DNA from 2 places in the Marinomonas pontica genome. Region 1 is predicted to be linked to the other one. Evidence: riboswitches for the same ligand, from Rfam matches in the RefSeq annotation. Region 1 holds a riboswitch; the other holds the start of a gene.
What was found. A riboswitch is a leader RNA that binds a small molecule or an ion and turns the genes downstream of it on or off. The one in region 1 is predicted to bind FMN.

Region 1 (16,348 bases):
AGCCGCTTTGGTGGATTACCTAACGCAATATAAAGATCAGCTTGATGAAGACAGTCAGCGTCGTCTTACCACTAACCCACTACGAATTTTGGACTCTAAAGACGAAGCAACTCAAGCTGTTCTCAAAAATGCGCCAAATTTAGAAGACTTTATTGGGGAAGAATCCCAAGCGCATTTTGACCGTTTGCAGGCGGCACTGAAGGCGAATGGAATCTCCTATGTGATCAATCGTCGTTTGGTTCGTGGTTTAGATTATTACGGTAAGACAGTGTTTGAATGGGTGACGACTCATTTAGGCTCGCAAGCAACCGTTTGTGCGGGTGGTCGCTACGATGGTTTGGTTGAGCAGTTAGGTGGCAAGCCAACACCAGCGGTCGGATTTGCTATGGGAATTGAACGTTTGGTGTTATTGCTTGAGACATTAGATCTAATCCCAGAGGACGCTAAATTCTCAACGGATGTGTTTGTTATCAGTATGGGAGACGATGCCGAGATAGCCTCCTTTGTTCTGGCCGAAACCTTGCGCGAAGCACATTCTGATTTGGTGATATTGCGCCATTGTGGTGGTGGTAATTTTAAAAACCAAATGAAAAAAGCGGATAAGTCCGACGCTCGATTTACGATTATTGTAGGTCAAGACGAAGTGGAGCAAGGTATTTGTCAGGTTAAAGATATGTCAACGGGCGAGCAAAAAGCGCTTCCTTTTGATGATGTTGCTGCTTTTATCAATGCTGCGTTGTAATTGAATTGAACAGTGTGCGCCTTTAAATTATTTGGCAGTATACCTTGTATGAGGAAACGAAAGTGTCTGAACTAAAGACTGAAGAAGAACAAATCGAAGCATTTAAATCTTGGTGGAAGAAAAATGGTCTGATGACCGTTGCTGCTGTCGCTATTGCTGTCGGTGGTTATTTCGGCTGGCAGGCTTGGAAAACAAGTCAAGCGAATTACACCAGTGAGGCGTCTGCACTGTATCAAAACTTGGTTCAGGCAGCCGCAGACTTAAGTGATGAGAATAATCAAAAAACAGTAACCTTTATTGCCAAGCAATTGTCTGAGGATTATGGCGATACGGGTTATGCTATGTTTGGGCAATTATTTTTAGCTCGAGTCGATGCTGAAAAAGGCCAGTATGATCAAGCAATTACTGATCTAGAAAATGCTATAGGTAAAACAGAAGATGCTTCTTTTATTGCCATTGCTGATTTGCGAATTGCGCAACTGATGCTGCAAAAAGACGATTTCAGTGGTGCCTTGGCTCGTGCTGAAAAAGTGACTGAGCAAGAGTTTGATGCGCAAAAACAAGAGTTAATAGGTGATATTTATATACAGCAAGGAAAGCGTGATGAGGCTCGATTGGCGTATCAAAAAGCCAGCGATGCTTTAGGTGTCGGTGTCAATCATCCATTGCTTGATATAAAACTGAAGGATTTGGTGAAGGGATAACTATGCGTAAGTCGTCTCTGTTCATCATAGTGTGTGCCACACTTGTGCTTCAAGGGTGTTCTAACTCTCGTCCTGCATTGCCAGATCTTCCGTCTTTAGAGAATAAAGTGGATTTGTCAAAGTCGTGGCGCTCTGGCGTCGACAGTAATTTCGGCGAATCGAGCGAGCGTTTTAATCTTGTGGCAGAAGACGGTTCTCTTTTCTTTGTCACTGATAAGGGAACGCTGTACGAACTTAATCAGGAAAATGGTAAAGAAAAAGACGCCTTTGAGACCACTTACAGAGCAAGCTCTGGTGTGACTCGTCATGATGACGTTTTGTATTTTGGTACTTATGATGCTCAGTTAGTAGCTGCGTCAATGTCGAGCAAGTCCATCTTGTGGGAGAAGACGCTTAGTTCTGAAGTTTTGTCTGAATCAGCTTACGCGGCCGGCAAGTTAGCGATTCAGACTGCCGATGGATGGCTGAGCGTGTTAGATGCCAATACGGGTGATACTCAATGGCGAGCAAAAGAAGATTTGCCATCATTGACAGTTCGTGGTACAAGCGCGCCTATTATTGCAAATGGCAAAGTCATTGCAGGTTTTGCTGATGGCAAGTTGAAAGCGTACGACCTTCAAACAGGCAGTCTCGTTTGGTCTTATGAAGTAGGCAAACCAGAAGGGCGTTACGAAATAGAGCGGTTAAGCGATATTGATGGTCGATTGATTGTCGCAAATGGGGTGGTTTATGCGGTTGCATATAACGGCACCTTGGTCGCACTTTCTATTGAAAATGGTCGTCCACTTTGGCAGCGTAGTATCTCTAGTTCCGTAGGGGTAGCCGTCAAAGGGGAGCTATTGGTTGCAGTTGATATGAAGAGCAAGGTGATCGCTCTGAACGCAAAGAATGGCACCGAAATATGGGAAAATTCAGATCTTATTGAACGAGATTTGATTACGCCAGAATTTTTTAGAGACTATGTTGCTGTGATGGACCGTGGTGGCTATGTTCATTTACTTGACCTAGTAACAGGTGAAGTGGCTGCGCATCGATTAGCGGATAATAGTGTTCCATCTGGTAGTCGTATGGTAGCAAAAGATAAGCAATTATTTCTTTTAACGCCGAACGCTAATGTGACGGCATTGAGCTACTGAAATCGATTCTGATTTTTGTAGCGAATTTTAGAAGCGGCTGCCATCCCCCTATGGAGATGGTGGCCACTTTGTATTTTTATAGGTAAAAAAATGATTCCAGTTATTGCATTGGTAGGTAGACCCAATGTTGGCAAATCAACGCTTTTCAATCAGTTGACGAGATCTCGTGATGCTTTGGTTGCCGATTACCCAGGCTTAACTCGTGACCGTAAATACGGTGATGGAAAGCTTGGTGAGCATGAATTTATTGTTATTGATACTGGCGGTATCAGTGGTGATGAACAAGGTATTGACGAAAAAATGGCTCGCCAGTCTTTGCTGGCAATAGAAGAAGCGGATGCCGTTTTGTTTTTGGTGGATGGACGTCATGGATTGAACCCAGCCGATGAAATGATTGCGAATCACTTACGTCGTTCCAATAAGCCGGTTTCTCTTGTTGTAAATAAGACGGACGGTATTAACGAAGACATCGCGTTAGCGGATTTTTATTCTTTGGGTATGGGTGAACTTCACCCTATCGCAGCTTCTCATGGTAAAGGCGTACATATCTTGATTGACAAGGTAATGTTGCCGTATGCCGAGCGTGTCGAAGAAGCGAAGAATCAAATTAACCTTGAATCGCGTGGTATTCGTATTGGGGTGGTCGGTCGTCCGAATGTGGGGAAATCTACATTGGTAAACCGAATGTTGGGCGAAGATCGTGTTGTGGTATATGACATGCCTGGTACGACACGAGACAGTGTTTACATTCCTTATGTTCGTCACGATAAAGAATACACACTTATTGATACCGCAGGGATTCGTCGTCGTAAGCATGTAAAAGAAGCGGTTGAGAAGTTTTCTATTGTTAAGACTTTGCAGGCTATCCAAGACGCCAATGTGGTTATTGTGGTCATCGACTCCCATGAGGATTTGGTTGAACAAGATCTTCATATGATTGGTTATGTGTTGGATGCGGGTCGCGGCGTAATCATTGCCATTAATAAATGGGATGGTTTGAAGAAAGACGATCGTGAGCACATTAAGAGTGAGGTTGAACGTCGTTTGGGTTTTGTTCCTTATGCTAAGGTGCATTACATCTCGGCCTTGCACGGTACAGGTGTTGGTGACTTGTACGATACGATAGAAAGTACGTATGAATCTTGTTATGCGAAGTGGTCGACCAACCGTTTGACTCGTATTCTTGAAGACTCTGTGGCTGAGCATCAGCCACCAATGGTTAATAGCCGTCGAATTAAATTACGTTACGCGCACCAAGGTGGATCTAACCCGCCGCGTATTGTTGTGCATGGTAATCAGACAGATTCATTGCCAGGTAGCTATAAGCGTTATCTAGAGAATAAGTTCAGAACCGTGTTAAACATCACGGGTACGCCAATTATTTTCGAGTTCAAATCTTCTGAGAACCCGTTCGCTCCTAAGAAATAACAACTATTTTTTATAAGAGTGTCTAAGAATCTCTGAGTGCCTGTTTTTTACATGGGGACTTGGAGATTTTTTTATGTAAAATGAATGAAATCTCTTTCTAAATATAAGGTTATTCACTATTCTCGCGCCGATGGCGTTAACCTTTTAATATGCGCCTTATTTTCTAAGCATCGTTTTTGCGTTTGCTTTCTTTTTTTGTTCAAAGGACATCTATGAAAATCGCAATTCTTTCTCGTAATCCTCGACTTTATTCCACTCGTCGTTTGGTTGAGGCCGGTGAAAAGCTTGGCCATGAGGTGGATGTAATTGACACGATGCACTGCTATATGGACATTACAAGCAGCAGCCCTTCCGTCCGTTACGATGGCAAACCGCTGCCTAAATACGATGCGGTTATCCCTAGAATTGGTGCTTCCGTCACGTTTTATGGAACGGCGGTGGTTCGACAGTTTGAAATGATGGGGACGTACAGCATCAATGAATCGGTCGCCATTAGCCGTTCTCGTGATAAGTTAAGATCCTTGCAATTGATGTCCCGTAAAGGGCTTGGCTTGCCTAAAACAGGTTTCGCACACCATCCGGATAAGATCGGCGACTTGTTGAAAAACGTCGGCGGAGCCCCAGTGGTTATTAAATTATTAGAAGGAACGCAAGGAATTGGCGTGGTTCTGGCTGAATCAAATAAAACAGCGGAATCTATTATCGAAGCCTTTATGGGGCTAAAAGCCAATATTTTGGTGCAGGAATACATTAAAGAGGCGGGTGGCGCAGACATACGTTGTCTTGTGGTGGGCGGTAAAGTGATCGCGGCAATGAAACGTCAAGGTGCTGAAGGAGAGTTTCGCTCAAACCTTCACCGTGGTGGCACGGCATCGTTAATTAGATTATCACCAGAAGAGCGCCGTACGGCGGTAGAGGCTGCGAAAGTGATGGGCCTGAACATGTGTGGTGTTGATATTTTAAGGTCTAACCATGGCCCATTGATTATGGAAGTGAATTCTTCGCCTGGTCTGGAAGGAATTGAATCCGCAACAGGAAAGGATGTGGCTTCGATGATTATTCAACATATCGAAAAAACCGCGTTGCAAAGTAGCACAAAGACGAAAGGAAAAGGCTAATGGGCAAATCAACTTTAACCATTGGCGGTGTCGACATCCCATTGGGTGGTACAGCTCGCATTAAACTACCAATGGTGAAGTTGTATACCGACACTAACATGTCGATGCCTGTGTTTGTAAAGCGTGGTAAGCGCTCAGGGCCGACCTTGTTTATTAGTGCTGCTATTCATGGTGATGAGTTAAATGGCATCGAGATTATTAGCCGTATTATTCAAAGTAAATACCTTGAAAACCTGAAAGGGACCTTGATCGCTGTGCCCATTGTTAATGGGTATGGCGTATTGAGCCAAAGTCGTTACTTGCCTGACCGCCGCGATTTAAACCGTTCTTTTCCCGGCTCTAAACGAGGCTCCTTAGCAGGGCGCGTTGCGGATCGGTTTTTGAGTGAAATCGTTGCCAAGGCAGATTACGGCATAGACTTACACACCGGAAGTTTACACCGCACGAATTTACCGCAAGTAAGAGCAAATTTGGATGACCCTGAAACATTGTCAATTGCCAAGGCGTTTGGGGTGCCTGTACTGATGAACTCTAACCTTCGTGATGGCTCATTACGAGAGTGCGCGAATGACGTTGGTGCCAAGGTAATACTCTATGAAGCAGGAGAAGCCTTACGGTTTGATGAGCTATCAATAAGAGCAGGCGTAAAAGGGATTGTAGGGGTGATGAGGCACCTGAGTATGTTGCCTAAATCGCGCAGCAAAAAGTCACTGTCTGAACCAAGGATTGCTCGCAGTAGTAGTTGGATTAGGGCTACGGACAGTGGTTTTACCACACACATCAAAGAGCTGGGTGACTTGGTTGAAACAGGCGATGTTCTGGCTGAAATAAAAGACCCTTATGGCGATATCTTGGATAAAGTATTGTGCAAAAATGGCGGTATTATTATCGGTAAGCAAAATATTCCATTAGTGCAAGAAGGCGATGCTATGTACCATATTGCTCACTTTACTTCTCCTGATGAAGTGGCAGGGCATGTTGAAAGCATGCAGGATGAGCTAATGGACAGTGAAGCCTCACTGAGTTTAATTGACTATAAATCGTCTTAAATCATGGATTCATGCTATTTGTTGTATAAGTTGCATTAGATCAGCACGCAATAAGAAATGACGGTGTCATTTCATTCCGTTAAGTCGTTATTACACTTTTTTTTCATTAAAATCTCAGCATCAAATGTTGAGGTTTTTCATGTTCATTCTTCGTAGTGTTATTTACCTTTTTGCTGTCGCTGTTGTTGCGCAGCTTATTTCCTTAGAAGGCTATCAGTCGGGTTCTGTTGCAGAATACAGTGAGCATTCTCTTACAGAACACTTGCAAGATATGATGTCTTTTCTGAGTTGCTTATTGTTTCTTTATGTCGCGAGAAAGGACGCACAACTGAATATAGCGTCGACACTATTGGCGGCTTTATTGGCGATGATGTTCGTTCGAGAGTCCGATTCTCTGTTAGATCACTATGTGTTTGATGGGGCTTGGCAAGCTCTAGTGGGCCTTATTTTTGTTTGTGTTATTGTTTTTTTATGGGGGCGGTTTTCGTCAATATATGCCTCGCTAAAGGCGTATTCACAACAGTCAAGCTTCGGTACTTTTTTAGCGGGTTTTGTGGCCATTTTGGCCTTTTCCAGACTCATGGGTAGAGCGTCATTTTGGCAAGCGGTAATGGGCGATTCGTATATGCGCATCGTAAAAAATATAGTGGAAGAGGGTATTGAAACCCTAGGTTACACTTTGATTGTAAGCGTGCGGCAAACCACACATTTTAATCTTTCCCAAACCCCTTAAAGTCTGTTGTCTTTTAAATAGGAGCAACAGACTCATGTTTACTGCATCTTCCCAACTGAACGTTACACTGTCGTCCCTGAAAAACTCTCAACCTATTGAATCTAATGTGTTTTTATAAGATAGTGAATGCCTAAATCTTGCTATAAATGTAAGCGTGCGGTAAACCACATATAGGCCGCGTTAATTTTTTATTGCCATAAAACTTGTATCTGACACGTGATTGTAATAATTTAAGATTTGACAGAGGGTAAAGGATTTACCTATGCCTCCAGGACGGAGGCTCTGTCTCTTTTCAGGAAGATTCAAGGCTGCATGGATGCAGCGGGAAGATTTTTATCTTTATTCTCAATCTTAAGTCAGCTTGATATTCCACGGCAATAATTCTTCCATGTCATCGTTTTCTTTTCTTCTCGGCAGCTCTTCAAACAATCTTACTAAGTAATCATAAGGGATAAGCCCATTGGCTTTGGCTGTTTCTATTATGCTGTAAAGCGTTGCACTGGATTTTGCACCATTCCCCGTATTGGAGAACAACCAGTTTTTGCGTCCAATCACGAAGGGCTTGATGGCGCGCTCCGCTCGGTTGTTATCGATGTTGATACGATAATCGGTCAAGTAAACGCTCAGTTTGTCCCATTGATTGAGATTGTATTGGATCGCTTTGCTCAATAAGGATTTCGGTGGCACTTGTTGAGCCGATTTTTCAAGCCAGGCTTTGTAGTTCGCTAAGACTTCGGGCGCTTGCTCCTGACGGATTTTAAAGGCGGCTTCTGCATTGTCAGCCTGTTGGGCCAACGTCTCGATAGCGTACAGCTTTTTGATGTGATTGATCGCCATCGTTGCTTTTCCTGACTTGCCTTTCGGCATGCCTTTTTCCGCTTCAATAAACTTACGACGTGCATGTGCCCAGCAACCAGCCAGCTTGGCTTGGGTCGATTCGTACGCTTGGTAGCCATCGACATTAAGATAGCCATCGAAGCCTTGTAAAAAGTCGACGGCGCATTGCCCACTTCGTGTCGGTTGGTAATCGTATAGGACGATATTCGGGATCGGATTGCGTTTGTCTGGGGCATCTTTGCCTGTGCAATACACCCACATGTAACATTTCGAACGAGCTTCTTTGATCACATTGAGGGTGGTTTCATCCGCTTGGATAACGGACTGTTTCAGTAATTCTTGATGCAGCCGTTCATAAAGCTTCTCTAAGGCATCGGCACATTTTTTCATCCAATCTGACATGGTTCGTCGGCTCAACTCGATACCGTATTGCTTAAATAAGGTTTCTTGTCGATAGAGTGGTAAGCTGTATTGGAATTTGCCCGTGATAATCTGACTCAGCAGACTAGGGGTCGCGATGCCTTTGGGGATAATGCTCGGTGGCACAACCGCTTGCTTAATCGCATTCTGGGTGCCTGTTTTCTCACACTCACGGCACGCGTATTTAGGGCGAACCGTTTCGATGACCTTGAGTTGAGCCGGGATAAAATCAAGCTTTTCAGAACGGTCTTCACCTATGCGATGAAGTGCACCTTGGCAACATGAGCAGACTTTGTCTGACTCAGCGATATCCAGTACAACCGTTTCGCGAGGTAAATCCTTTGGCAGGGGCTGACGCTTAGGTTTCGAGCGAGTGTAAGAGACGGTCTGCGTTTCAGTCTCCGTGTCGATGACATCAGATTCGGCCGCCATTTCATCAAACAACTCACCTTGCCCAGGTGAGGTTTCCGAGCTTTTGCCAAACTGCTTTTGCTGCGCCAAACGCCACTGCTCTAAAATGAACGTGTATTTCGATTGCCACTGTGCAAGCTGCGAGTCTTTTTCACCCAACAGCCGAGCTTGCTCAAGCAAGATAGCCTTGAGTGACTCAACGTCATTGGGTAAGTTTTCTGGAAGCATTTTCATGGGTTGGATTATACCAACCTAATGGGTTATTCGTCATGATATCGATAGGTTAAATGCGGATGAGCCTCTTGAGAGTGAAGAGGCAAACCATCCAACAACCAATTAAGTTGTCGATGGGATATGTGCCGCGATAAATGTTCATCCTCAATGCCAGGCCATTGGAAAGAGCCTTTTTCCAATCGTTTGTAATGCAACCAAAAACCATTATTAGACCACTGCAATATTTTGATCTTGTCACGTGCTCGACCACAGAAGACAAAAATGTTCTCACTACAAGGTTCTTTTTCAAGATCGTAGGCGACGATATTGCAAAGCCCATCAATGGCTTTACGCATGTCGGTAGGCCCACAAATCAGTGTAACGTTAAGCTGGGAAGACGCGGTAAACATGAGTCTGTTGCTCTGATTTAAAAGACAACAGACTTTAAGGTGTTTGAAGATAATTAAAATGTGTGGTTTGCCGGACGCTTACCTTTGATTTTAATCTCAGCCGTGGAATTGGTGATTGTTTGCCGTCGACGCCATCGTGAGTTGCTCGCCTTAAAGTAAAGAACGGATGTTCAACAACAAAAAAGCACGCCATGTTAAAACGATGGCGTGCTTTTTTTTGGGCTTATTGTCTTAGCCTATACAGTTAAGTTATTGGCGAGACTTAACCTTTGGCTTACGGCGCTTCGCTGAAGGCGCTGTGCCACTATTAGAGCGTCCCGCTGAATGTTTAGCCTCATTATTGGTTTTTCGGCGAGCTTTCTCTGCTGCCGTATTTTTCTCAAGAGTTGGCCGGTTTGAAGAATGAGAAGCACCGGTTGCTTGGCCAGGTTTGGCTTTTTGAGGGCGTCGGTGAATCTGTTTGTCTTTTTCTTCCGCAGGTACTAATTTGTTGTCGCCATGGCCGATTAGGTCAGCACGCCCCATTTTAATTAGGGTGTTGCGTAAATCTTGCCAATTGCTGGCATCGTGATAGCGTAAAAACCCTTTTTGTACGGTACGCTGTTTGGCGTCTTTAGGGGTGTATACGTCTTCACTCTTGTACGTTACCGGCTTCAGCGGGTTTTTGCCCGAATGATACATGGCGGTGGCCAATGACATCGGTGACGGGTAAAAGGTTTGTACTTGGTCTGGTTTAAAATCATGAGTTTTTAACCATACCGCGAGGTTCAGCATGTCTTCGTCTGAGCTTCCTGGGTGAGCGGCGATAAAGTACGGAATTAAATGCTGCTTTTTCCCCGCTTCTTTGGAATATTTGTCGAACATCCGTTTGAAACGGTCGTACGTCCCCATGCCTGGCTTCATCATTTTCGATAATGTGCCTTGCTCTGAGTGCTCAGGCGCAATTTTTAATAGGCCGCCAACGTGGTGTGTAACAAGTTCACGAACGTATTCTGGGTCTTCCACCGCCAAGTCATAACGTAAACCAGAGGCAATAGACACAGTGTGAATACCTTCTATTGCGCGGGTCTTACGATACAGTTCCGTCGTTGGGCTGTGATCGGTGTTTAAGTTAGAGCAGATGGTTGGATAGACGCAAGACAATTTGCGGCATGACGCTTGAACTTCATCGTCGTTACAGTTCAGGGTGTACATGTTAGATGTAGGGCCACCTAGATCGGAAATGTGTCCAGTGAATCCAGATACTTTCGCTTTAATATCTTCAATTTCGTTCAAAATAGATTCGTGTGAACGGGACTGAATGACGCGACCTTCGTGTTCGGTGATGGAGCAAAATGTACAGCCTCCAAAACAGCCGCGCATGATGTTGATTGATGTTTTTATCATGTCATAAGCAGGAATGCGGGCTTTTTTGTATTTTGGGTGCGGCACTCGGGCATAAGGTAAATCGAAGACGCCATCCATCTCAGGTGTTTCGAGTGGAATTGGCGGCGGGTTTACCCAGATTTCTTTTTTACCGTGTTTTTGAATCAGCGCACGCGCGTTATGGGGGTTTGATTCAAGATGTAAAATACGCGATGTGTGTGCATACAAGACAGGGTCTTTGGATACTTTTTCGAAAGAAGGTAAGCGAATGTAGGTTTTCTCTGGATCGAGTTTCTCGCCACGACGTAAAGGCGCAGGAATAACGCGAATGGGCATGACGTCCGATTCTTCTTCGTCTTTAGTTTGGCACTTACCCTCTGGGATGTATTCATATGGGCTGTAGATTTGGTCTACTTTGCCAGGCCAATCTACCCGAGTTGAATCGATTTCAGTGAAGCCACCTGGCGGCGCGTTACGCACAATGGTCGTACCACGAATGTCGGTGAGTTCGTCTAAGGTTTTGCCCATCGCCATCTGGTGGGTTACTTCGATCATAGCCCGTTCCGCATTACCGTAAAGCAAAATGTCGGCGGTGGAATCGATCAACACCGAGCGGCGAACTTCGTCACTCCAGTAATCGTATTGTGCGATGCGGCGTAGGCTGGCTTCAATTCCACCAATCATAACCGGAACATCTTGGAAAGCTTCTTTGCAGCGCTGAGAATAAACAATGACCGCGCGATCGGGGCGTTTCCCACCCACACCGTATGGTGTGTAGGCGTCGTCATTGCGTACTTTTAAATCGGCGGTGTAACGATTGATCAACGAATCCATATTGCCTGCAGTGACACCGAAATACAGATTAGGTCGTCCAAGACGCATAAAGTCGTCTGTATTGCGCCAATCTGGTTGGTCGATAATACCAACGCGATACCCTTGAGCTTCAAGCAATCGACCTAATACCGCCATGCCAAAACTTGGGTGGTCCACATAAGCATCTCCTGACACTATGATCACATCACAGCTGTCCCAGCCAAGAGCGTCCATTTCCTCTCGGGTGGTGGGTAGGAATGGAGAAACGCCGTAACATTCTGCCCAATACAATGGGTAAGAGAAAAGTTGTTTGGCGGTTTTATGTCGTTTGATCATTGTCTACTCTTGGTATCGGATGCAATACGCGCTGCGATTACGAGGATACATGGATTATCGGTGAAAAATTGTGCCGTATTATCCCAGAAAATGGTAAGGGTAGACAGTGTAATCTGTGTACCTTACCGCTTTCTTATTCATGGCTGAATGCGCCAAACACTTTCTTCAAAAACAGAGTGTCCTCTCTCTTTGTATTGTGGGTGGGTTGGCGCCAAATTTTCGGCGACGATTTTGTGAATTTTTTCTCCCCACATGGATGTGATGCTGTGTTCCTCAACGGAAAAGGGCGGCCCTTGGTTCTCACCATCATAGTACAATGAGATGAGCAGTACCCAGGCTGAAGGGGACAATCGGTCAAGTGTATGACGCACATATTCGGCGCGTTTTGAGTCTGGCATGGCGACCATGGCAGCGCGATCATAGCAGGCATCGAAGTGGCTTTCGTTAAATTGAAAATAGTCGCCTTCGACAATGCGCAGAGGCAAATCATGGACGGTATGAATCTTTAATTCACCCTCTTGGTGAGTGTCATAGCTGAAGTCGTTATCCCCCAAAAATTGCACGACAGCCAAAGACGAAAGCTCAACGCCTGTCACCTGATAGCCTTGTTCTGCGAGCCAGATCATGTCATTGGATTTACCGCACAAAGGCACCAGAACGTGACTGCTTTTAGGCAATGTGGGCCAAAATTCTACGAGCTTAGGGTTCACGCCTTCCATATGAAAACCGATGCGGCCCGTTTTCCAACGATCTAGCCAAAATTCATTTGTAATCACGATAACCTCATTAAATGTGGGCTTGTTTAAAGTTCTGTATGTCTTATCCTAAACGGTGGAATTAGGTGATTGGATTTTCCAGTTAGGTCAAGGCTAGTATAGACATCTGCGGTGACTTTTCATTGCCACTTTCGTCCATTTTTACATACAGAGGCTGTCATTTTGAATATGGGGTTACTATGTCTTTAGAGTCTGCGCCAGATCACATTAAACTTGCTGTTGATTTGATTGAGCTATTGGAAGAACACGAAGTTGAGCCCGAGGTTGCCGTAGAAGCATTGTCTATTGTGTTGAAAGACTTTCAAAATAAGCGTGATAAAAACAACATAAAAGGCGGCTAAGTTTTTCATTTTAAAGCCTAAAATGGACGAAGTTCTGACTTTGCTTATCCAACATTATTCGCCGGTAACGTAGACATTTGCCTTGTTACATTCGCTATAATGGCCGCCATCCTATTTTGTTAAGAAGATTTACTATTTTGCACACACTTGATCAACTGAATCGTGGAGAGCTAAAAGGGGTGGTCCGTCTGCAGCTGTCTGAAGAGTTAACGACGTTTCCAGACGCTATTTTTGACCTTGCCGATAGCTTAGAAATATTGGATTTATCGAATAATAACCTAAGCTCTTTGCCTGCGGATTTATCTCGACTCAAAAAACTGCGTATTCTCTTTTGCTCCAATAACCAATTTACGCATTTGCCAGCCGTGTTAGGCGAGTGTGCGCAGCTGGAAATGATCGGCTTCAAAAGCAATAAAATCGTGTCGGTGTCTTCTGATTCATTACCAACGTTGACCCGTTGGCTGATTTTGACTGATAACAAAATTGAATATCTTCCCGAAGATGTTGGACGCTTAGCTCGTTTGCAAAAGCTAGCGTTGGCAGGAAACCGTTTAACGGCTCTGCCTGACTCTCTTGTTAATTGCCAAAAATTGGAGTTGGTTCGGCTGTCGGCCAATCAGCTTAAGGCTTTTCCAGATGTCTTATTGCATTTGCCACGTTTAGCTTGGTTGGCGTTTTCGGGCAACCCATTTTGCGCTGAGCGTGACCCGCATAATGAATTTAAAACGGTACCTTTTTCGGATTTGACGTTGCACCAAGTGTTAGGTCAAGGCGCGTCAGGGGTTATTTCATTGGCAACCTGGCACCATAACCGATTTGATTTTTCCGATTCTGTAGCAGTCAAAGTCTTTAAAGGTGAGGTGACCAGTGACGGCTATCCAGAAGATGAGCTGGATGCGTGTTTGGCCGTTGGAAGTCACAGCAATTTGGTTCAGCCTTTGGCGAAAGTCTCAGAGCCCAACTGTTCGGCTTTGGTGATGGAGCTGATTCCTGCGCATTATACAAATTTAGGTCAACCGCCGAGTCTGGACTCGTGCACCCGAGATACGTTTGTGAAAGAGCAAGAGTTCTCGATTGAAAAAATCGCTTATGTTATTGAGCAGGCGGATCGGCTGGTGGCGCATTTTTGTGAGAGAAAAGTCAGCCATGGTGATTTCTATGCACACAATACTTTGATCAATCAAGATGGTCATATTTTGTTTGGAGATTTTGGTGCCGCATCAAAGTATGCGAATTTATCGGAGCAGCAACAGGGTGGTATTGAACAAATAGAGCAGCGCGCTTTAGGCTTCTTTATTGATGATATGTTGAATTTGTGTGACGAAGTTGGGCAAAAAAGCGTGTTGTATGATTCGCTAAGCAAGCGCCGTTTCGTTTAATCGCTCAAAAAAACGCCTCGCAGGGTAAATAATGCGAGGCGTTTTATGTTGAAACGTGTTAGATCATAGGCTTAAAGCATTTGCTTGGCTTTTTCGGTCAAACGAATGGTTTGATCGCACGCGTTAGCCAATTCGATGCCTTTCTTAACAAAATGACGACTAAAGTAGTCTTTATGCTCGTCGTGTTCATGGAAATTATGAGGTGTCAGCACCGCCGTAAGAACCGGAACTTCTGTTTCCAATTGAACTTGCATTAATGCATTGCAAATTGCCTGAGCAACAAAGTCATGACGGTAGATGCCGCCATCTACAACCAAGGCTGTACCAGCAATCGCGGAATATTGACCGCTCTTTGCCAGTAGTTTGGCTTGTAATGGAATTTCATATCCGCCAGGAACGGGAATGATGTCGATCAAAGACGCATCGTAGCCGCGAGAAACAAGTTCTTTTGTGAAGCCTTCAACGCAATTTAAAACGATGTCTGTGTGCCAAGAAGCGTGCAGAATCGCAATGCGTTTTGTTGCTGGAGTAAATTCAGTGTTATTCGTTGAGCTCTGATTCATGTGTTAATCCTAAAAATCTAAGGTGAATCAGGGCGAACGGGCAGGCAAATATACCACGATAAAATGGCATACCTTAACATGATGAGCCTAAAATAGGCACCATCATTAGAGGTTTTGTCTGACGCGCTCTCTATCATCCGGACTGTAACCGTCGGCTCTGGATTCACACCAGATCTGCTGACCCTAAAAGAAAGACTTCTTGTAGGCGCTCGCGGGCTTAGACTGTGATTAAAACAGGGTCTTTACCGCCGGTGGGGAATTTCACCCCGCCCCGAGAACGAAGTCGGATACATCCGACAGACGAAATATACTCGTTTTTGCCGGTGGCTGTCAAAGTGTCTGCCTTCCTCAACTGTGGTGACTTTGTGACAATTTTATGGATAACAAAAAGTAACCAAGAATGGGGGGGGCTAGTAGTGCTTTTTGTCTAGCTGGATATAAAATTACTATTAAGAGATTTTAATGTTTTGTTACAATAGCGCGCTGTTTATAACGAATAGCTTGGAATATTAGTCTGGAATGGAGTCTTACATGGTGAATATACACAAGACATTTGTGCATCGAGTGTTGATTGATCTGTCTGTTTTTGGCTTAGCGGCATGCAGTTCGGTTCATAAAGACACCACACATCTTAATGAAAGTGATGAGATGGAAGATATTTCTCAAACCAACTCGGCTGAATACCTTTGCAACAACACGCTTTTAACTGTGTTGTTCCATGCAGAAAATGCCCAAGTAAACTGGAAGGATAAAAACTACCATCTGACACATGCCATCAGTGCTTCTGGTGCTTTTTATCTAGGGGAAGGTTTGTCATTTTGGATTCATGGCGATGAAGCCGAAATTGAGCAAGGTGTCGTAAAAACTCAATGTCACCTTGTTCGAGTTGACTCTTAAATAGCTTTCAAATTAGATCACCTGAAGGGCGTTCACTTTAAATCGTGGTGTTTTCATCCCGTCACATTTGCAATACGTGTACAATGGCTTCATTCGCGCCTTAGGGCGCATGATTCCATTGTAGAGAACGTATGAGTAAGCTATTTGTCATGGGCATGGGCCCAGGTGATTTGGGTTTGGTTGCCCCTAATGCAACCGCAGCATTGTCTGTTTGCAGCGATTGGGTTGCCTACGGGTATTATCTTGATTTGCTTGGCGAACTGAGCGAAGGAAAAACTTTCCACAATTTGCCACTTGGTGAAGAAATTGGTCGCGCTCGATTGGCCTTAGATCTTGCAGCAGAAGGCAAAAATACCGCGTTAATTTCCAGTGGCGATATTGGCATTTACGCCATGGCAACCTTAGTATTTGAGTTGCTGGACATGCAATTACAAGGCAAAGAAAACCACCCTGAATGGCTCGATGTGGACATTGAAGTCATACCCGGAATTTCAGCAATGCAAGCCGGCGCCAGCCGCGTGGGTGCCATGTTAGGGCACGACTTTTGTACCATTTCACTTTCCGATCTTTTAACGCCATGGGAAACCATCGATAAGCGCTTGCATGCCTGTGGCGCTGGCGACTTTGTCGTGTCTTTTTACAACCCCGTGTCGAAAAAACGTGATTGGCAACTTAAC
Region 2 (16,348 bases), 860 kb from region 1:
ATTACGTCTGTAAAAGATAAGAGAGTAGATTTAATATTGGAATATTAACAAGATGTAAATGAAGGTAGACTTTGTAAATGTACGTTTATAATTTTTGTTTAAATATATTTAAATAAAACCATTTCATGACAGATTGGTGCTTTCTTCTCTTTTGGTTGGTTTTATCGTTTACTCAATCTGCCAAGCTCATGCTTTAAATGGAGTCACAATATCGTCACAGAGCAATATTGGTGCGTTTTATACAGTGATTCACTTAGCAAGCAAAGCGAACTAAGCCAATGTTGTTTATTGCCTTCGACTTCACTTTCTGCTTTGCACAATTATGTAACGCAGTTTGAAATAAACACTGAACGCTGTGTTGCTTTTAAGCGTCTGTCTCGACGCACTTTTTATCATCAATTCAGTAAAATTACTCTTATGGGTGGGTGTTTCTGTCAAAAATCTGCCACAAAACTCGGTGTTTTTACTGTTTTCGCCTTTCACATTGTTCATACAAAGTATTACGACTTGTTTGTGAATTAATTAAATCTTCCTGCTAAAACATCCATTAAGAAAAAAGAGCGCCTTGCGATCTTGCTCACTCCTTTTTCTAACCTCTTACAAAAAAGAAACAAAGGAACTTCCTATGTCTGTAAACACTGGATCTGCGGAGATGCAAAAGCCAAGCTTAATGCTTGCTCTTGTCCCCGTTGTATTGACGCTTGCGTTACTTGGTATTCAAATTTTTTACTTTGGCGATTTCACCCCACATATTCCGTTGGCTATTGGTTTGGCGCTCACGTCATTAGTCGGAATCAAACAAGGCCTGAAGTGGAAACAAATCGAAAAAGGTATTTTCAATGTTATTCACGTCTCCATGCCATCGGTGTCAGTATTGATTCTGGTCGGTATGTTGGTCGGTGTGTGGATTGCCAGTGGTACGGTTCCAACACTGATTTATTACGGTCTGACATTGTTATCGCCACAGATTTTCCTAGCAGCGGCCATGCTTCTTTGTGCCGTGGTTTCGCTATCGTTGGGCACATCTTGGGGTACTGTTGGTACCGTTGGTTTGGCGTTGATGGGCATTGGTGCTGGGTTCGAGATTCCAATGTACTGGACAGCTGGCGCGGTTGTTTCTGGCGCGTTCTTTGGGGATAAAGTCTCTCCTCTTTCCGATACCACCAATTTAGCACCTGCGGTTACCGGCACCGATGTGTTCTCTCACATCAAAAATATGATGCCAACCACCATTCCAGCCATGCTGATCGCTTTTGTGATTTATTTGGTTGCAGGCTTCACTCTGATCGACAGCGATCACGGTTCTTTTGAACGCATCACGGCCATCACCTCTTCTTTACAACGTAACTTTGAAATCTCTGCGTGGCTTCTTGCTCCTGCATTAGTGGTTATCGTGTTGGCGGTTCGCCGTATGCCTCCGATTCCGTCTTTGTTTGCCGGTGTCGTAGCAGGCGCCATTGTGGCGGTGTTTACTCAAGGCGCTGGCATTCACGACATCATCACTTATGCCAACAGTGGTTATTCCATCACCACCAGCTCTGATGCGATCAATAGCCTACTAAACCGTGGCGGCATTCAGTCCATGATGTGGACCATCTCTTTGATCTTGATCGCACTTGGCTTTGGTGGTGCGCTTGAACGTACAGGTTGTCTTGAAGCGATCATCAGCGCGATTATGACCAAAGTGTCTACGTTCAAAGGTATTCAAACGTCTGCCACGTTAACGTCGGTTGCAACCAACCTTGTCGCAGGTGACCCATACCTATCGATCGCGTTACCAGGTCGTATGTATGCACCCGTTTACCGCGGTATGAAATACTCTACGTTGAACCTTTCTCGCGCCATTGAAGAAGGCGGCACCTTGGTATCTCCTCTTGTTCCTTGGAATGCAGGTGGTGCTTTTGTTATCGGAGCATTGGGATTAAGTATTGGCGACGGTAACTTCGAAAACTTACTCTACATTCCATTGGCGTTTGCGTGCTGGATCTCACCCGTATTAGGTCTCATGTACGCACAGCTTGGACTCTTCTCTCCAAAAGCTTCTGCTGAAGAACAAGCACGATGGGAGAAAAACAATGAGTTGGTTATGAATTATGGTGCCGAAGCTAAATAACCGTCCCTACGTTATTTAGCCGGCTACAACAAAAGGCAGATTCTGAAAGGAATCTGCCTTTTATTTTAAGAAAGACACACTGGCCTTTCTCTTTAGTTTTGCTTCGTCTTCGTATACAAATTATCGTCCCCAAAAACATCAAAAAATACGTCAAAGTGCTACACTAGCGCCTTCAACGTGCATTTTTATTATCAGCGGGACACCCATGAGCTTTGCGTCATTAGGACTTCACCAAGACATTCTTCAGCAAGTACAAACACTCAACTACACAACACCGACACCTATCCAGCAAGCCGCTATTCCTGTTGTCCTTCAGCACAAAGATCTGATGGCTGGCGCACAAACAGGGACGGGTAAAACCGCCGCGTTTGCGCTTCCGCTGTTGCACCATATTCTCCAAAACAAACCGGCTGAAACAACCGCCATCACAGTGCTTGTTTTGACACCAACACGTGAACTAGCACAACAAGTCCACGCCAGTTTTGTGAAATACAGTGAGAACCTACCAATTCAATCTGTCGTTGCCTATGGTGGAGCCAGCATCAATGTTCAGCTCGACGCCTTAAAACAAGGTTGCGATGTCTTGGTGGCTACTCCAGGTCGCTTGCTTGAACTGATCATGAAAAAATTGATCGATTTAAGCCAACTGCAAACCCTTGTGCTGGATGAAGCAGATCGCATGCTCGACATGGGATTCATCATTGATATCCAACGAATCTTAAAAACTCTGCCCGAATCACGTCAAACCCTGTTCTTTTCCGCAACGTTTAACGACGACATTTTTGCGCTGAGCAAAACCCTACTAAAAGACCCGCAACTGATTGAAGTCGACAATCGCAACACAACCGCAAATAAAGTCGAACAGGTGGTGTATGCCGTTGATCAAAACCGCAAAAGCGCTCTACTTTCTTATTTGATTGGCTCAAAAAATTGGCAACAGGTGCTGATTTTTACGCGTACCAAACAAGGCGCAGACGACCTCGCCAAAGAAATGCAAAAAGACGGTATTACGACCCAATCCATCCACGGTGACAAATCCCAAGGGGCGCGTGAACGTGTATTGGCCGACTTTAAAAGCGGCAAAGTGCGCGCACTTGTTGCGACGGATGTCGCAGCAAGGGGAATAGACATAGAACAACTGCAATACGTGGTAAATCACGAACTGCCATACAATGCGGAAGATTACATCCATCGAATCGGACGTACTGGGCGTGCTGGCGCAAACGGCCTTGCCATTAGTTTAGTGGCTGAAAAAGAACGTTACCTATTAACCGACATCGAAAAATTACTGAATGAGCAATTCATTCCGCAGTGGTTTCCAGGGTTTGAGCCCGACCTAAATCAGCTCGACAACACGCCAAAAAAACGTGAACCATCGAAAAAAGAACTGCGTGCAAAAGCGCTGGGGCTTTCCCCATCCAAAGACAAAAAACCGAAGCGTAGAAGACGCTAACCCTTTCAGCCCCTTTATCAGATCTGCATGACTCGCCTACTGGAGCGCATTATTTTACTCCAGTAATGGCGAACCTATATCCGGAATGCGCCTGACCTTATTGCCAGCCCCCCAACAAACAATGCACTTATTCACTATAAATCGTTTATTTGGCCTTCCTCTGCACCCTTCTTTCACCGATGCAAGAATTTCCGATTAAAACAGTCAATCCATTCCATTAATGTGCACTTTTTAACCTAAAAAGTAGATCAAAAAATCATCAAATTCACTGTCAAATTATTGTAAGTTTACTAAAATACACGTAAGGTTTACGGAACACTCTACACAGTAATTTAATGGAAAGAAGAATAAGCAAATAGCCAAAAGGAATAAAAATGATAAAAAATCCCTCGGAAGTCTTAGTCGCCGTCTCAGAAAGAGAATGTGCTTTTTACACCGATTATTTGCTTAAAACGATTCGCGGAAGTTCTGCCAAAAATTTACGGGGGGACTCTCTTGCTGAGCGTTTGAAAAAACTCAATGAAGAATTGGACTCGCTCATCAATAAAAATCGCGCGCCAAAAAACTTTACCTCTCAAATGCGCACTGCATTTAAAGCAACGCAATTGCCATCCCATTATTTCCGTTGGATCGACAAAAAAGACGAACGACTGTGTAATTGGCTGTGGTGCTACCTGAAAACCCATACGAAACAAACAGACACAGCAACCACAACAAACGCAGTACACAGTACTGAACTTTCTCAGTTATCAGAAAAAGCCTTTAGTGATGATAAGGACAGTACATCAGACCGTTATATGGACATATTGAGCGCGTTTTATGACGGAGAAGCCGATACAGAACAACAACAGGCGTTGCTCGACCTCCTAAAAGCCAAATGGCAAGACATTCGTTTCAATGAATCGGTTGTGAACTGGTTGGAACCCAACAACCCTTCCCAATGGGCATGGGCGTGGGCGTATTTACAGAACATAAGTCAGCGACCGTTAGAACAAGCTTGGATGCCAACCTCAGACACAGAAAAAAAGGCGGTGGTTATTGCTACTCTGGATTTATCTGATAACGTAGACCGTAAAGCGTTAATCATTGATAAAATGAAAAAAGCGTGGAGCCAGAAGAAATTTCGAGAGAAATCCAGCGGCAAAAAACCGTACAGCATTAGCATGACGCTGAATACGAAACAAAAGCTCAATGCGCTGGCAGAAGAACGAAACATGAAAATCAATGAAATGATTGAGTATTTGGTGAGGAGTGAATATAAAAAGCGTGAAATGAACGAATAGCTGCCTAAGGCAGATAAATCCGATTTCGTAACACCAGTGAAAATGTCTATTCCTGGTTGTTTCATCTGTCACCTAATCACTGTATAACGAGCCGCATGAAAATCCCTAAAAGAATAGAACCACTCATTGAAGATGGCCTAGTAGACGAAGTACTTCGACAATTAATGAGCGGAAAAGAAGCGACTGTCTACGTCGTTCGCTGCGGATCAGAAATCCGTTGCGCCAAAGTATATAAAGAAGCCGGCAAACGCAGCTTTAAGCAAGCCGTTCAATACCGTGAAGGCCGCAAAGTACGCAACAGTCGACGCTCTAGGGCCATGGAAAAAGGCTCTAAATTTGGCCGCGACGAACAAGAAAACTTATGGCAAAACGCCGAAGTGGATGCGCTTTATCGTTTGGCCGCCGCCGGCGTTCGTGCGCCTACGCCATACGGTTGCTTTGATGGTGTCTTGCTCATGGAATTGGTAACAGACGACAGCGGCGAAGTAGCGCCTCGACTCAATGATGTGGTGTTAACGGAAGAACAAGCGCGAAGAGACCACGACACCATTATTAAAGACATAGTACGCATGTTATGTGCAGGACTGGTGCACGGGGATTTGTCAGAGTTTAACGTATTGGTGGATTCTCATGGACCGGTCATCATCGACCTTCCACAAGCCGTTGACGCTGCGGCAAACAACAACGCTGAATGGATGTTAGAACGTGATGTGAATAACATGCGGAATTACTACGGTATGTTTGCACCTGATCTTCTTGAGACCAAGTACGCCAAAGAAATTTGGGCGTTATTTGAAGCCGGTAAGCTCACACCAGAGACAGAGCTAACGGGCGAATTTGACGAGCCCACCGAAGAAGCCGATGTGGACTCTGTTCTACAAGAAATCAAAGACGCCTTTGAAGAAGAACAAGAGCGCCTTGCTCGTATTAAGGACTCAAACGACGACGATTGACATTAGGTACAGATTTTAAAATCACCCTAAGAGAGCAACAGCCATGGCTTTTGCCCTCTTGGCCGCCTCTAAGTCACCAGCAACGTACGCTTGTGCGATCGCTCCTTCCTTCAGCACACTGATGCTCTGTGCTAAATCACCTGCAGATAATTCCGATGAATGACCAACAAGATTTGCCTGGATAAAAGACGTTATATTTTGCTTATGGCGCTGACACATGTCGTTCACCATGTGATCAGAAAATTCACCGTTCGCTTTGACAAAAAAGCAGCCTTTAAACGGCAACAGCTCTGGTACTTGGTTATGAAACCAATCGTCCAAAGCATCAAATATAGCCAAAACAGCCGCTTTACCCTCTCCAGCAGCCAACATTCGAGACGTTAACCAGTCCATAAAAATGTGGTCTCGGTATTTTAATACCGCCTCAACCAAGGCTTCTTTGCTGGAAAAATGATGGTACAGCGTTTTTTTCGCCACTCCCGTCTCGTTTAAAATCGTATTGATCCCAACCGCATGAATGCCCTGTTCATAGAAAAGTTTAAACGCCGTATGAATCAATAAATCTGGCTTAGTCATATATTTCCTCTTCATCAAGACGAACACTGACACAAGGAGACAATGCTGTCTACCAACAAGAGAGACCGATTGGTCTACTTATAGATTTCACGAATTAGTTATGCCATCAAACCGTCACCATGACAGAGTAAACCACTTTTTTAGCTTTTGGCTCTTTTTTAACCAGCTGTTTAATGTATAATTCCGCTCCGCATTTGACCACTAGGTCAAATGTATAATCGACAGATCCGTCAACCACTTGGGTTCCCTAACCCCAATTCAACGAAAAAGGTCACACTATGAGTACATTCACGCCCGCGCAGCAGGTTAAAGCACTGCGCTACCTTGCCATGTTCCACCTGCTAATCATTGCGTCTAGCAATTATTTAGTACAAATTCCCTTTACGATTGCTGGGTTTCACACGACATGGGGAGCTTTTACCTTTCCCTTTATCTTTTTGGCTACCGATTTAACCGTGCGTATTTTTGGCGCGGCTCTGGCTCGTCGAATCATTTTTTTAGTGATGATCCCATCATTAATCGTTTCGTATGTCTTATCCGTTGTGTTCGCGCAGGGTGAGTTTCAGGGTTTTGGGGCGTTGGCTTCATTAAATAGCTTTGTTGGCCGAATTGCGATCGCCAGTTTAATGGCATACCTTCTAGGTCAAGTGCTTGATATTCAGGTATTTAATCGTCTTCGCCAACTAAAAGCATGGTGGGTCGCGCCTGCGGCATCTACCTTATTTGGTAATGGTTTAGACACATTAGCGTTCTTCGGTATCGCTTTTTACCAAAGCCCAGATCCATTCATGGCACAACATTGGCAAGAAATCGCATTGGCAGATTTTGGCTTCAAGCTGATTATCAGCCTTGGATTGTTTATCCCTATGTATGGTGTGTTATTGAATTATCTGACTAAGAAAATCACCGCGATTAAGCCGGATTTCACATTAGCAAACGCGTAACCTAGTTCAGAACAAATCACAGACCCAAAAAAGGCCTATTGGATAAAAATAGGCCTTTTTCTCCTCCCTTTGCGGCCTACTTCGCGTTACCACAAATCCCCAAAACGATCTCGATGGCTTAAGTACAAACGCAGATCAAATTCCAATTGATGGTAATCCGGCTCCATGTAACAGCACAGTTTATAAAACGCCTTGTTGTGGTCTTTCTCTTTTAAATGCGCCAATTCATGCACCAAAATCATCTTGAGCAACGGCTCAGGAATGCGTCGAAACAAAGACGAGATTCGCACTTCGTTCTTTGCTTTTAATTTATTGCCCTGCATCCTAGACACATAAGTATGCAGTCCCAGCGCGTTGTTAATGATGTGAATTTTGTCGTCATAAATGACTTTACTGATCGGCGGCGAACTGCGCATAAAGTCGTTCTTTAAATCCATCGCGTATTCGTACAAAGCACGTGGGCCATTTAACGTGTGCGCCGTCGGGTATTTTTTGAGTAACCAAGCCCCAGATTGTTCCGAATCCAACAAGGTTTGCGCTTGTTCTTGAACTTGAGCACTGTAAGCACCAAGATAGTTTTTAACGTCACTCATTCAGTCGTTAAACCTTATAAAATTTCTCTTTTCCTGCCATTTTAACCCTTTCTAGCTAAGAAAACAGAAACAACTTCAACGCCGCCGCCGTCGACATAATACGAATGAGCCATTTGAACTGAATAGGATTGACCTTTTTCAGGACATGAAAGCCAATAAAAGACCCGATAATCAACCCAGGAATAGCGTATAAACTGGCTTCGGTACTCTCGACAGACAGCAAACCAAGACCAATATAGAAAGGCAGTTTCACTACGTTAATAATAAAGAACGCCCACGCACGCGTGCTCACATAGGTTGTTTTATCCAGTTTTTGCTCTAACAAGAACAGACTAAATATCGGCCCTGCGGCGTTGGCCATCATGGTCACAATCCCGCCAATAAACCCCATGGAATATGCCGCAAGCGGCTTCTGCATAAAAGACGTAGGGCGGTAATCCAGATATAACCCAAGTGCAATCATGGCAATGATCATCACCCCGAGAAAGCCGACAAATTGATCCGCATTAATGTTGGCCAAAAAGTGACTCGCCACAAACACACCTAAAAATGCCAAAGGCAAAAAGCGCGCTAACACCGACCAAGCAATCTTAGACTTATAACTAAACACCGCCATAATATCGGTAATAATATAAAGCGGTAATAATATCGCCAACGCCTCAGGGCCAGGAAAAGCAATCATCACAATCGGCAGCACCAGCAACCCCATGCCACCCACCGAAAATTTCGAAAAGCCGGTAATCAAACCCGCTAAAAACAACACAATAACCGTCGTATCCACATTTTTCTCCTCTTAATCCGTCACGAGATAGCTCGTTTAATGTGTGTTATGGTAAAGCAAATAATGAACAATAAATAATTTCGTTTTATTATCAAAACGATTCGAATTAATGATCATATTGAGGACAACATGAAACTCGACCAACTCAGAGCCTTTATTGCGGTTGTCGAAACGGGCAGTTTTCGTTCTGCAGCGGATTCGATTCATAAAACCCAACCGGGGATCAGCGCGGCCGTAAAAGCCTTAGAAGAGCAATATGGCATTTTGCTATTTGACCGAAACAGCTACCGGCCCACACTGACCGCCGAAGGTCATGCCTTTTTCCAGCAAAGCAAAAAACTGATTTCACAAGCGCAGCAGTTGGAAAATCTTGGCCATGATTTGGCGAAAGGCATAGAAGCACCGTTACAGCTCTGCCTCAGCCAAATGGCGCTCGACGATGACTGCATGTCACGCATCAAAGCCTTTCAGCATCAGCACGCGGATATTGCCTTAGACATCACCACAGATCACCTTTATGGCGTGCAAGAAAAGCTCGCCAAGAACAAATGCGAAATCGCCATTGGCCCACGATACGGGCTTGATGACCGACACGCCTTTATCGAACTGAACAAAATCACCATGATTGCGGTGATCAGCCCAGAATTACTCGCCACGCTTAACGCCAGCGACACCAAAATAAAGCAACAATCCCTGTATTCGATTCCCCAAGTTTTGGTTAACGACACCACCGCCAACGCCTCAGAAAATGGCCACCGATACGTTTTACCCACAGGCAAACGCTGGTATGTGAACGATTTCCAAGCAAAGAAAACCTTGTTGATACACGGACTGGGTTGGGCACGCATGCCAAAACATTGCATTCAAGCCGAGTTAGACAATGGCCAGCTGGTGCCGATTGAAGTAGAAAATTTCACCTCACAGAATCAGCTGCCCATTTTCATGATTCGCTTACGCCATCAAACACAGAGTTCGCAAGCGAATGTTTTCTGGGAAATGATGAAAAGCCTTTCTAACAGTACACAAAACGAGCTATGAGGTTTTATTTAATTCCCAATCGTAATCTAGAAAACGGATGGTCATATCCTTGTCTTTCAGCTTCTGAATCTCTTCAGGGTTTAAAGACAAATCCACCGCGTAATCGACTAAAAACAGCTCCAATGATGAATAACCCTTCCAGCCTTTTTCGAAGTCTTCTCGATACCATTTAAAGATAGAAGACAGCGCTAACTTGCCATCATCTATTCGGTTTCGACTGCGATTTTGCAAGAAAAGTCGCGTTTGTTCGTCTAGTTGAGCATCTAAATGCTTGCCCGTATAAGCGTCATTGCGAAGCGCAGGACACCCGATACTCGCGCAATTCACCGCGAAATGAATGCGTGGGTCTTGATAACGATCTGAACCACGAATCAAATTATGTTCGATATCATCCAAAGAGCGCGTTTCACCCAATAGCGGAATAAACGACTTACTCCACGGTGAACGAAAAAAGCTACCGAGATCTTTAATCGACTCCAAATCCGGCCACTGACTAACAATCAAATCCACTGTCCACGCATTGTACGCGTTGATCAAAAAGGCCAATTGTTCGTCTTTCGGCCAATCATCAAACTCAGAGATCGTTACTTGAGACACATCCGCTAAGTAGCGATCCAGTTGCGTCTTATCATCGGCAAAGCCTTGATAATCCACTTGGCTTGTCTGACCGCCATTGAGCGGCAACACATGCTGTTTTAGCAATGCATCCCACTGGCTATGATCAAATGCGTTTGCCGCGCTTACCTGAACACTGAACAAACCAGCGAAGGTAAAGCTCAATAGCGTGAATACCAATAAGCGAAGTTTATTCATCACATTAACCTCGACGCCAAGCATGGTATTTTTCCAGCCAATTCAAAATACGCTGTGGCGCGTGGGCACGTTTCCACTCACCTGCAGCGTATTTATTGGCTTCCGCCCACGTTGGATAAGTGTGAATCGTGCCGAGGACTTTATTCAGGCCAAGACCATGTTTCATCGCCAGTACAAATTCTGCCAACAAATCCCCAGCGTGTTCGCCAACAATGGTCACGCCCAAGATCGTATCTTTGCCCGGCACCGTCAGCACTTTGACAAAGCCTTTTGCCGCGCTGTCGGCAATGGCGCGGTCCAAGTCATCCAATTCGTAACGCACCATTTCATAAGCAATGCCTTGGTCTTTGGCGTCTTTTTCACTCAAGCCCACTCGCGCCACTTCAGGGTCAACAAACGTCGTCCAAGGAATCACTCGATAATCGACACGGAACTTTTTAAACGAGCCAAACAACGCATTCACCGCGGCATACCACGCTTGGTGAGCGGCAACGTGAGTAAATTGATAAGGTCCCGCCACATCGCCCGCGGCAAAAATGTTAGGGTAAAGGGTTTCAAGGTAATCATTGGTGACAATGGTGCCTTTGGTTTCAATCCCCAGATTCTCCAAACCGTAACCGTCCAGACGCGCTTCGCGGCCAACGGCACAAATGAGCGCATCAAATTCCACCACAGACTCTTGTCCATTGTGTTCAACAATCAAACGCTTCACATCACCGTCTTTTTCACAACGCACCGCACTGTGAGAAGTCAGCAGGATTACGCCATCTTGAATTAAGCTTTCTTGTGCTAGAGCAGAAACGTCTTCGTCTTCTCGCCCCATAATACGAGCCGAGCGCTCCACTTGCGTGACCGTCGATCCCAAACGGGCAAAACTCTGTGCCAATTCACAACCAATCGGCCCACCACCCAACACCACAAGGCGCTTCGGCGGCTCATCGAATTTGGCAAAAGCTTCCCATAGAGTGTCGCTGGTGTAATAGCCTACCTCGTCCAAGCCCGGTAAATTCGGCACAAAAGGACGTGCGCCGGTTGCCAACACAATACTGCGCGCCGTCAAACGTTGCGTATCGCCGTCGTTTCGTTGAATTTCCACCGTCCAAGGGTCAATCAATTTAGCGTAACCTTGCACCACATCGACACCCATGTTGCTGTAACGCTCAACGCTATCATGAGGCTCAACCTTCGAGATCACATCGTGAACACGTTGCATGACTTTTTTGAACGAAAAGGTCGGCTCGCTGCTGTTCAATCCATAATTTTCAGCATGGCGCATTTGATGAGCCACTTTCGCACTCTTGATTAACGCCTTACTCGGAATACAGCCGTAATTTAAACAATCACCGCCCATCTTGTGAGCTTCAATCAAGGTGACTTTAGCCTTTACTGTCGCCGCGATGTAAGCACTCACTAAGCCACCAGCACCAGCGCCAATGACAATCAAATTACGATCAAAGGATTTTGGTTTGCTAAATCCAGCATACACACGACGCGCCTTCACCACATCAACGATTTTTTTCGCAATAAGCGGAAACACACCTAACAAGACAAAAGACAACAACAAAGACGGAGACAAAATGCCCGACAAACTCTCCAATTGACCCAGCTGAGTTCCCGCATTGACGTACACCAAGGTTCCGACGAACATGCCCACTTGGCTCACCCAATAGAAAGTCAAAGCACGAATCGTCGTTAACCCCATCAGCAAATTAATTAAGAAAAAAGGGAAAATCGGCACCAGACGAAGAGTAAACAGATAAAACGCGCCGTCTTTGGCAATACCTTCGTTAAACGCTTTTAGACGCCCGCCAAAACGCGATTGCACCGTGTCTTGCAACAAATAACGCGACACCAAAAACGCCAAGGTTGCCCCAATGCTGCTGGCGAACGACACAATCACCGTCCCCCACAACAAGCCAAACAAGGCACCTGCCGCCAAGGTCATGATCACCGCGCCGGGCAAAGACAGCGCCGTCACAATAACGTACAGCAGCAAAAATGCGCCGCCGACCAATAACGGGCTGTCATCGCGCCACGCACCAAATTGCGCAAGCCCAGACTTCAAACCATCCAGCGTCAATAACGTATGCAGGTCAAAATAAAAGAAGCCCGCCGCTAATGCTGCGATGAATACCAGCAATCCCATTTTTTTCATTCGTAAAACCCCGAAAGAGCCTTTTCGACTCTGGATAAAAACCAATTGATTCGATGTGTAGACATTAGACTGAGCCCAAGCCTAAATTATTACAGGACTTTGGATTCTTTTTGCAACAAAACATGAAGAGAGGCCATGCTTGTGAATCAAACACGGCCAAAACACAGAAAGGACTAACCAGAAAAAGACTAACCAGAAAAAGACTAACCAGAAAAAGACTAACCAGAAAAAGACTAACCAGAAAAAGACTAACCAGAAAAAGACTAACCAGAAAAGATTACCTAGTGCCTTTAATGCGCCCAGCAAGAAGACTAAACAAAACGCCAAAACAACACACCGTCAATACCAACGCCACCAGCCCCGTCAAACCATAAAGCGAAATGGCCGTTGCAAACGACGGCGGCCCAACGGTCGCACCAAGGTTACCAAATTGCGCAAGCAAACCATAACCTTGCGCCTGCTCACTCGGATTGCGCGCCAGAGTCGGGATCATCGCCAACGCAGAGCCCGGCACCATACCCAAAAACAGCACCAATATCCCAACGACAAAACAAAACCACCCCGCGGAACCATTAATGAAAGACAGCACCACGGCACAGCTCGCCACACCGCAATACGCCATCAGCGCAACGCGCTGCGGCTTCATCAAATACTGCGCAATCGCCCCCGCTAAAAACGTACCGCTGGTACTGATTAACGGCAACACCACCAACATCAACGTCTTTAACGACGCATCATCAATCAGCCCCGGCACATAGGTCAAAATCGACACTAAAGTGCAGGTATAAAACAAGAACACACAGCTAGGCAGCAAGGCTCTCGGGTTACGATAAACCTGCATCATTTGCTTCAAAAAGCCCTCTTGCATTTCTGTCACAGGCACCAAATCCAACACCGGATTTTTTCGCAACTTAAAAAACAACACCACGCCAATGGCCGTAATAAACACACCATGACTAAGAAACAAAGCCTGTAAACCGTAATGACCTAGAATGCTCTTGCCCAACCAGCCGCACACAGCAAACGCCACACCAAAAAACGTCCCCCAAATGCCCATGGTCAACGATCTATGTTGTGGCGCACTCAATTTCGCAATCAAAGTGGGTGCCGCAACCACCACACCCAACTGAGAAAAGCCTTCTAACATTCGAGTGATAAACAGCACCTGAAAAGAAGGTAAGCTGGACTGAACAAACGACAAAGTGCCGCCCAATAACAAAGCCCCCACCAACACTTTCAAATACCCAACGCGACTGGCAATCATCCCCGCTGACACACCGAACACCAAACCCACAATGCCCACTGCAGACAACGCAGCTCCTGTAGACGGCGCGCCCATTTGATAATGCGCCAGCAACGCGTCAAACGACACCGACACCTTAGCAAACTGCATCGCCGCGGAAATCCCCGCGATCCACAATAAAATAACGTTTAGCCACTGGGTTTTCGGCTCAACCATTGGAGAATGAACAGACGTGTTTGGCATCTCGCTTCCTTATTAGAGTAAAAATGACGGCATCCATACGAAAAGACCCGCTAAAAGCTGACCTCGCGGACAAATTAAGAGCGCCATTCTAATGCAAAAAGCCCCAAATAGGGGCAGGTATTTGCGGAATTAAAAAAGGAAAAGCAGAAACAAAGCCCGATATTTATCAATCAGGCCCTTACCATTCTGTTACTGAGCCGCTGGCGCTAGCTCTGTTTTTCTCAGCTCTTTCATGCGCAAGCCAATATTGCCTAAAATCAGCATCAAGCCGCCGATGATTTGATAGCCGGTTAAGCCCATGTCTAGGAATAGCCAGTTGATGGCGGCGGCGAAGACGGGAAAGGACAGTTCGGCCAGGGTAGCAAGTTGTGCGGGGACGGTTTTGAGCCCTTGGTAATAGAACCACATGCCGATAAAACCACTTAGTAGAGCCATCACAACCGCCAAACTCAAATCAATAGACGTCATTGGTACTAGGCTCTCAGACTGTGCCAACGCCATCGGTAGCAACACCAATAATCCCGCGACAAAACGCCCTGACATGATCGCATTGGCGGGCATGTGTTGATGCGATAAATATTTACCGCACACCGTTGCTGCGCCCCATGCGATCACGGCGATGAGCGTGTAACCGTAACCTTTCATGATGCTGGCAGTGTCGCTTGAATAGTGCCATTGCGCATCACCCAATTGGCGAAGGTCTGGCCACATCATCACGAAGCTGCCCAGCAAAATCACCGCCGCCCAGCGAACAAACTGCCCTTCAATGCGCTCTTTCAACAACCAGTAGGCCAATAGAATCGCCACAATGGGTTGCAGCTTTTGCAGCAAGATCACCACAGTTGGATTCAAATAATGAAAGGCTTCCGTAAATGCCAAGGTGCCCATGGCCGAGCCTATGCCGCCAATAAAAAACAGGCACGAAAAACCGCTGATCGACATATGACGATAAACGTGACGATAGCGCCACAGCATAGGACTGACGAACAGCACCAAGGTAAGGTGTTCGATGAGAACAATTTGCAGTGTGGAATAACCCGCGCCCAGTAAAGGGTAACGAATTAAGGTATCCAATGCCCACGTGAAACACGCGATCATGATGAAAAATGTGCCTGCCATCTTTGGTTTCTCCAATCAGTAAGATGCACAGGGGTGATGAGAACGAATAGTACCAAGATCTGTACGCAGAAAAGCACAGCTCAGAAGCACCTGAAAAGCATCAGGCGCCACAAAGACTTGGTCGACTTCTATCATCCGGACTGTAACCGTCGGCTCTGGAGTCTCACCAGATCTGCTGTCCCTTGCGTCTTAACCTAGGTTTAGTTAAATAAGACACAAAGCGCTCGCGGGCTGTTTGCTGAATCCTTCGATTCAAAAAAATCACCGCCGGTGGGGAATTTCGCCCCGCCCCGAAGTTCGATTAATGTAAAAATTTCAACCGCCACTTTACCGCTATCCCTTTGTTTAGGCAATAAACCGGCGATAAATTGACCGCCGCAAAATGACATTGTTTGTTTCTTTATCAACAAAATTCTGACCATTTATGCAGTATTGCTATACACTCTCATGCACACGTTCATATCCAAGAATAACCTTCATTGAATAGGATGATTTCAATGCAAACCTCTTCCAAAAGCGGCATTTTTTATGCGCTGACGGCATTCACTTTATGGGCCATCGCGCCGATTTACTTTAAAGAAATGTCATTTGTTCCGGCACAAGAAATTCTCGCTCATCGAGTCGTCTGGTCCTTCATCCTTGTTCTGATATTGATCTTACTTCTTCGCTATACCGACGCGTTGAAAACCGTGCTTCGCTCTCGTAAAACACTGTTGGCCATGCTGGTTTCAACTTTGCTTATTGGCTTCAACTGGGGGACGTTTATTTGGGCGGTACAAAATAACAAGATGCTCAGCGCCAGCTTGGGTTACTACATTAACCCTCTCATCAGTATCTTGTTAGGTATGATTTTCTTTCAGGATAAACTCGATAAAGTACGTAAAGCTGCCGTTGTTCTGTGCTTTTGTGCGGTGGTGTTTGAGGTGATTCAATTCGGCTCTTTGCCTTGGATCGCGCTTATTCTCGCAGTGACTTTTGGCTTTTATGGCTTGGTTCGCAAAAAAGTGGCCGTCGACAGCTTCACCGGCATGGCGATAGAAA

Region 2: another riboswitch for FMN. It lies ahead of AABA11_RS00780 (DMT family transporter); the one in region 1 lies ahead of AABA11_RS04885 (6,7-dimethyl-8-ribityllumazine synthase).

The regions. Positions count from the first base shown of each region.
Region 1 covers NZ_AP027271.1:1,025,264-1,041,611, forward strand. The annotation lists gene hisS (histidine--tRNA ligase) at 1-742, shown strand, start outside; gene AABA11_RS04825 (YfgM family protein) at 805-1,446, shown strand; gene bamB (outer membrane protein assembly factor BamB) at 1,449-2,582, shown strand; gene der (ribosome biogenesis GTPase Der) at 2,673-4,010, shown strand; gene rimK (30S ribosomal protein S6--L-glutamate ligase) at 4,223-5,128, shown strand; gene AABA11_RS04845 (succinylglutamate desuccinylase/aspartoacylase family protein) at 5,128-6,177, shown strand; gene AABA11_RS04850 (hypothetical protein) at 6,317-6,910, shown strand; gene tnpC (IS66 family transposase) at 7,262-8,812, opposite strand; gene tnpB (IS66 family insertion sequence element accessory protein TnpB) at 8,839-9,201, opposite strand; gene AABA11_RS04865 (YgiQ family radical SAM protein) at 9,451-11,715, opposite strand; gene AABA11_RS04870 (class I SAM-dependent methyltransferase) at 11,853-12,491, opposite strand; gene rsmS (pleiotropic regulatory protein RsmS) at 12,671-12,832, shown strand; gene AABA11_RS04880 (leucine-rich repeat-containing protein kinase family protein) at 12,970-14,211, shown strand; gene AABA11_RS04885 (6,7-dimethyl-8-ribityllumazine synthase) at 14,283-14,774, opposite strand; FMN riboswitch at 14,896-15,057, opposite strand; gene AABA11_RS04890 (MliC family protein) at 15,306-15,671, shown strand; gene cobJ (precorrin-3B C(17)-methyltransferase) at 15,803-16,348, shown strand, end outside.
Region 2 covers NZ_AP027271.1:170,115-186,462, reverse strand. The annotation lists gene nhaC (Na+/H+ antiporter NhaC) at 626-2,113, shown strand; gene AABA11_RS00835 (DEAD/DEAH box helicase) at 2,319-3,566, shown strand; gene AABA11_RS00830 (hypothetical protein) at 3,941-4,849, shown strand; gene AABA11_RS00825 (PA4780 family RIO1-like protein kinase) at 4,945-5,802, shown strand; gene AABA11_RS00820 (TetR/AcrR family transcriptional regulator) at 5,824-6,378, opposite strand; gene AABA11_RS00815 (7-cyano-7-deazaguanine/7-aminomethyl-7-deazaguanine transporter) at 6,657-7,322, shown strand; gene AABA11_RS00810 (M48 metallopeptidase family protein) at 7,409-7,915, opposite strand; gene AABA11_RS00805 (sulfite exporter TauE/SafE family protein) at 7,971-8,696, opposite strand; gene AABA11_RS00800 (LysR family transcriptional regulator) at 8,826-9,734, shown strand; gene AABA11_RS00795 (DUF547 domain-containing protein) at 9,729-10,547, opposite strand; gene AABA11_RS00790 (FAD-dependent oxidoreductase) at 10,552-12,702, opposite strand; gene AABA11_RS00785 (MFS transporter) at 12,980-14,188, opposite strand; gene AABA11_RS00780 (DMT family transporter) at 14,378-15,307, opposite strand; FMN riboswitch at 15,427-15,610, opposite strand; gene rarD (EamA family transporter RarD) at 15,805-16,348, shown strand, end outside.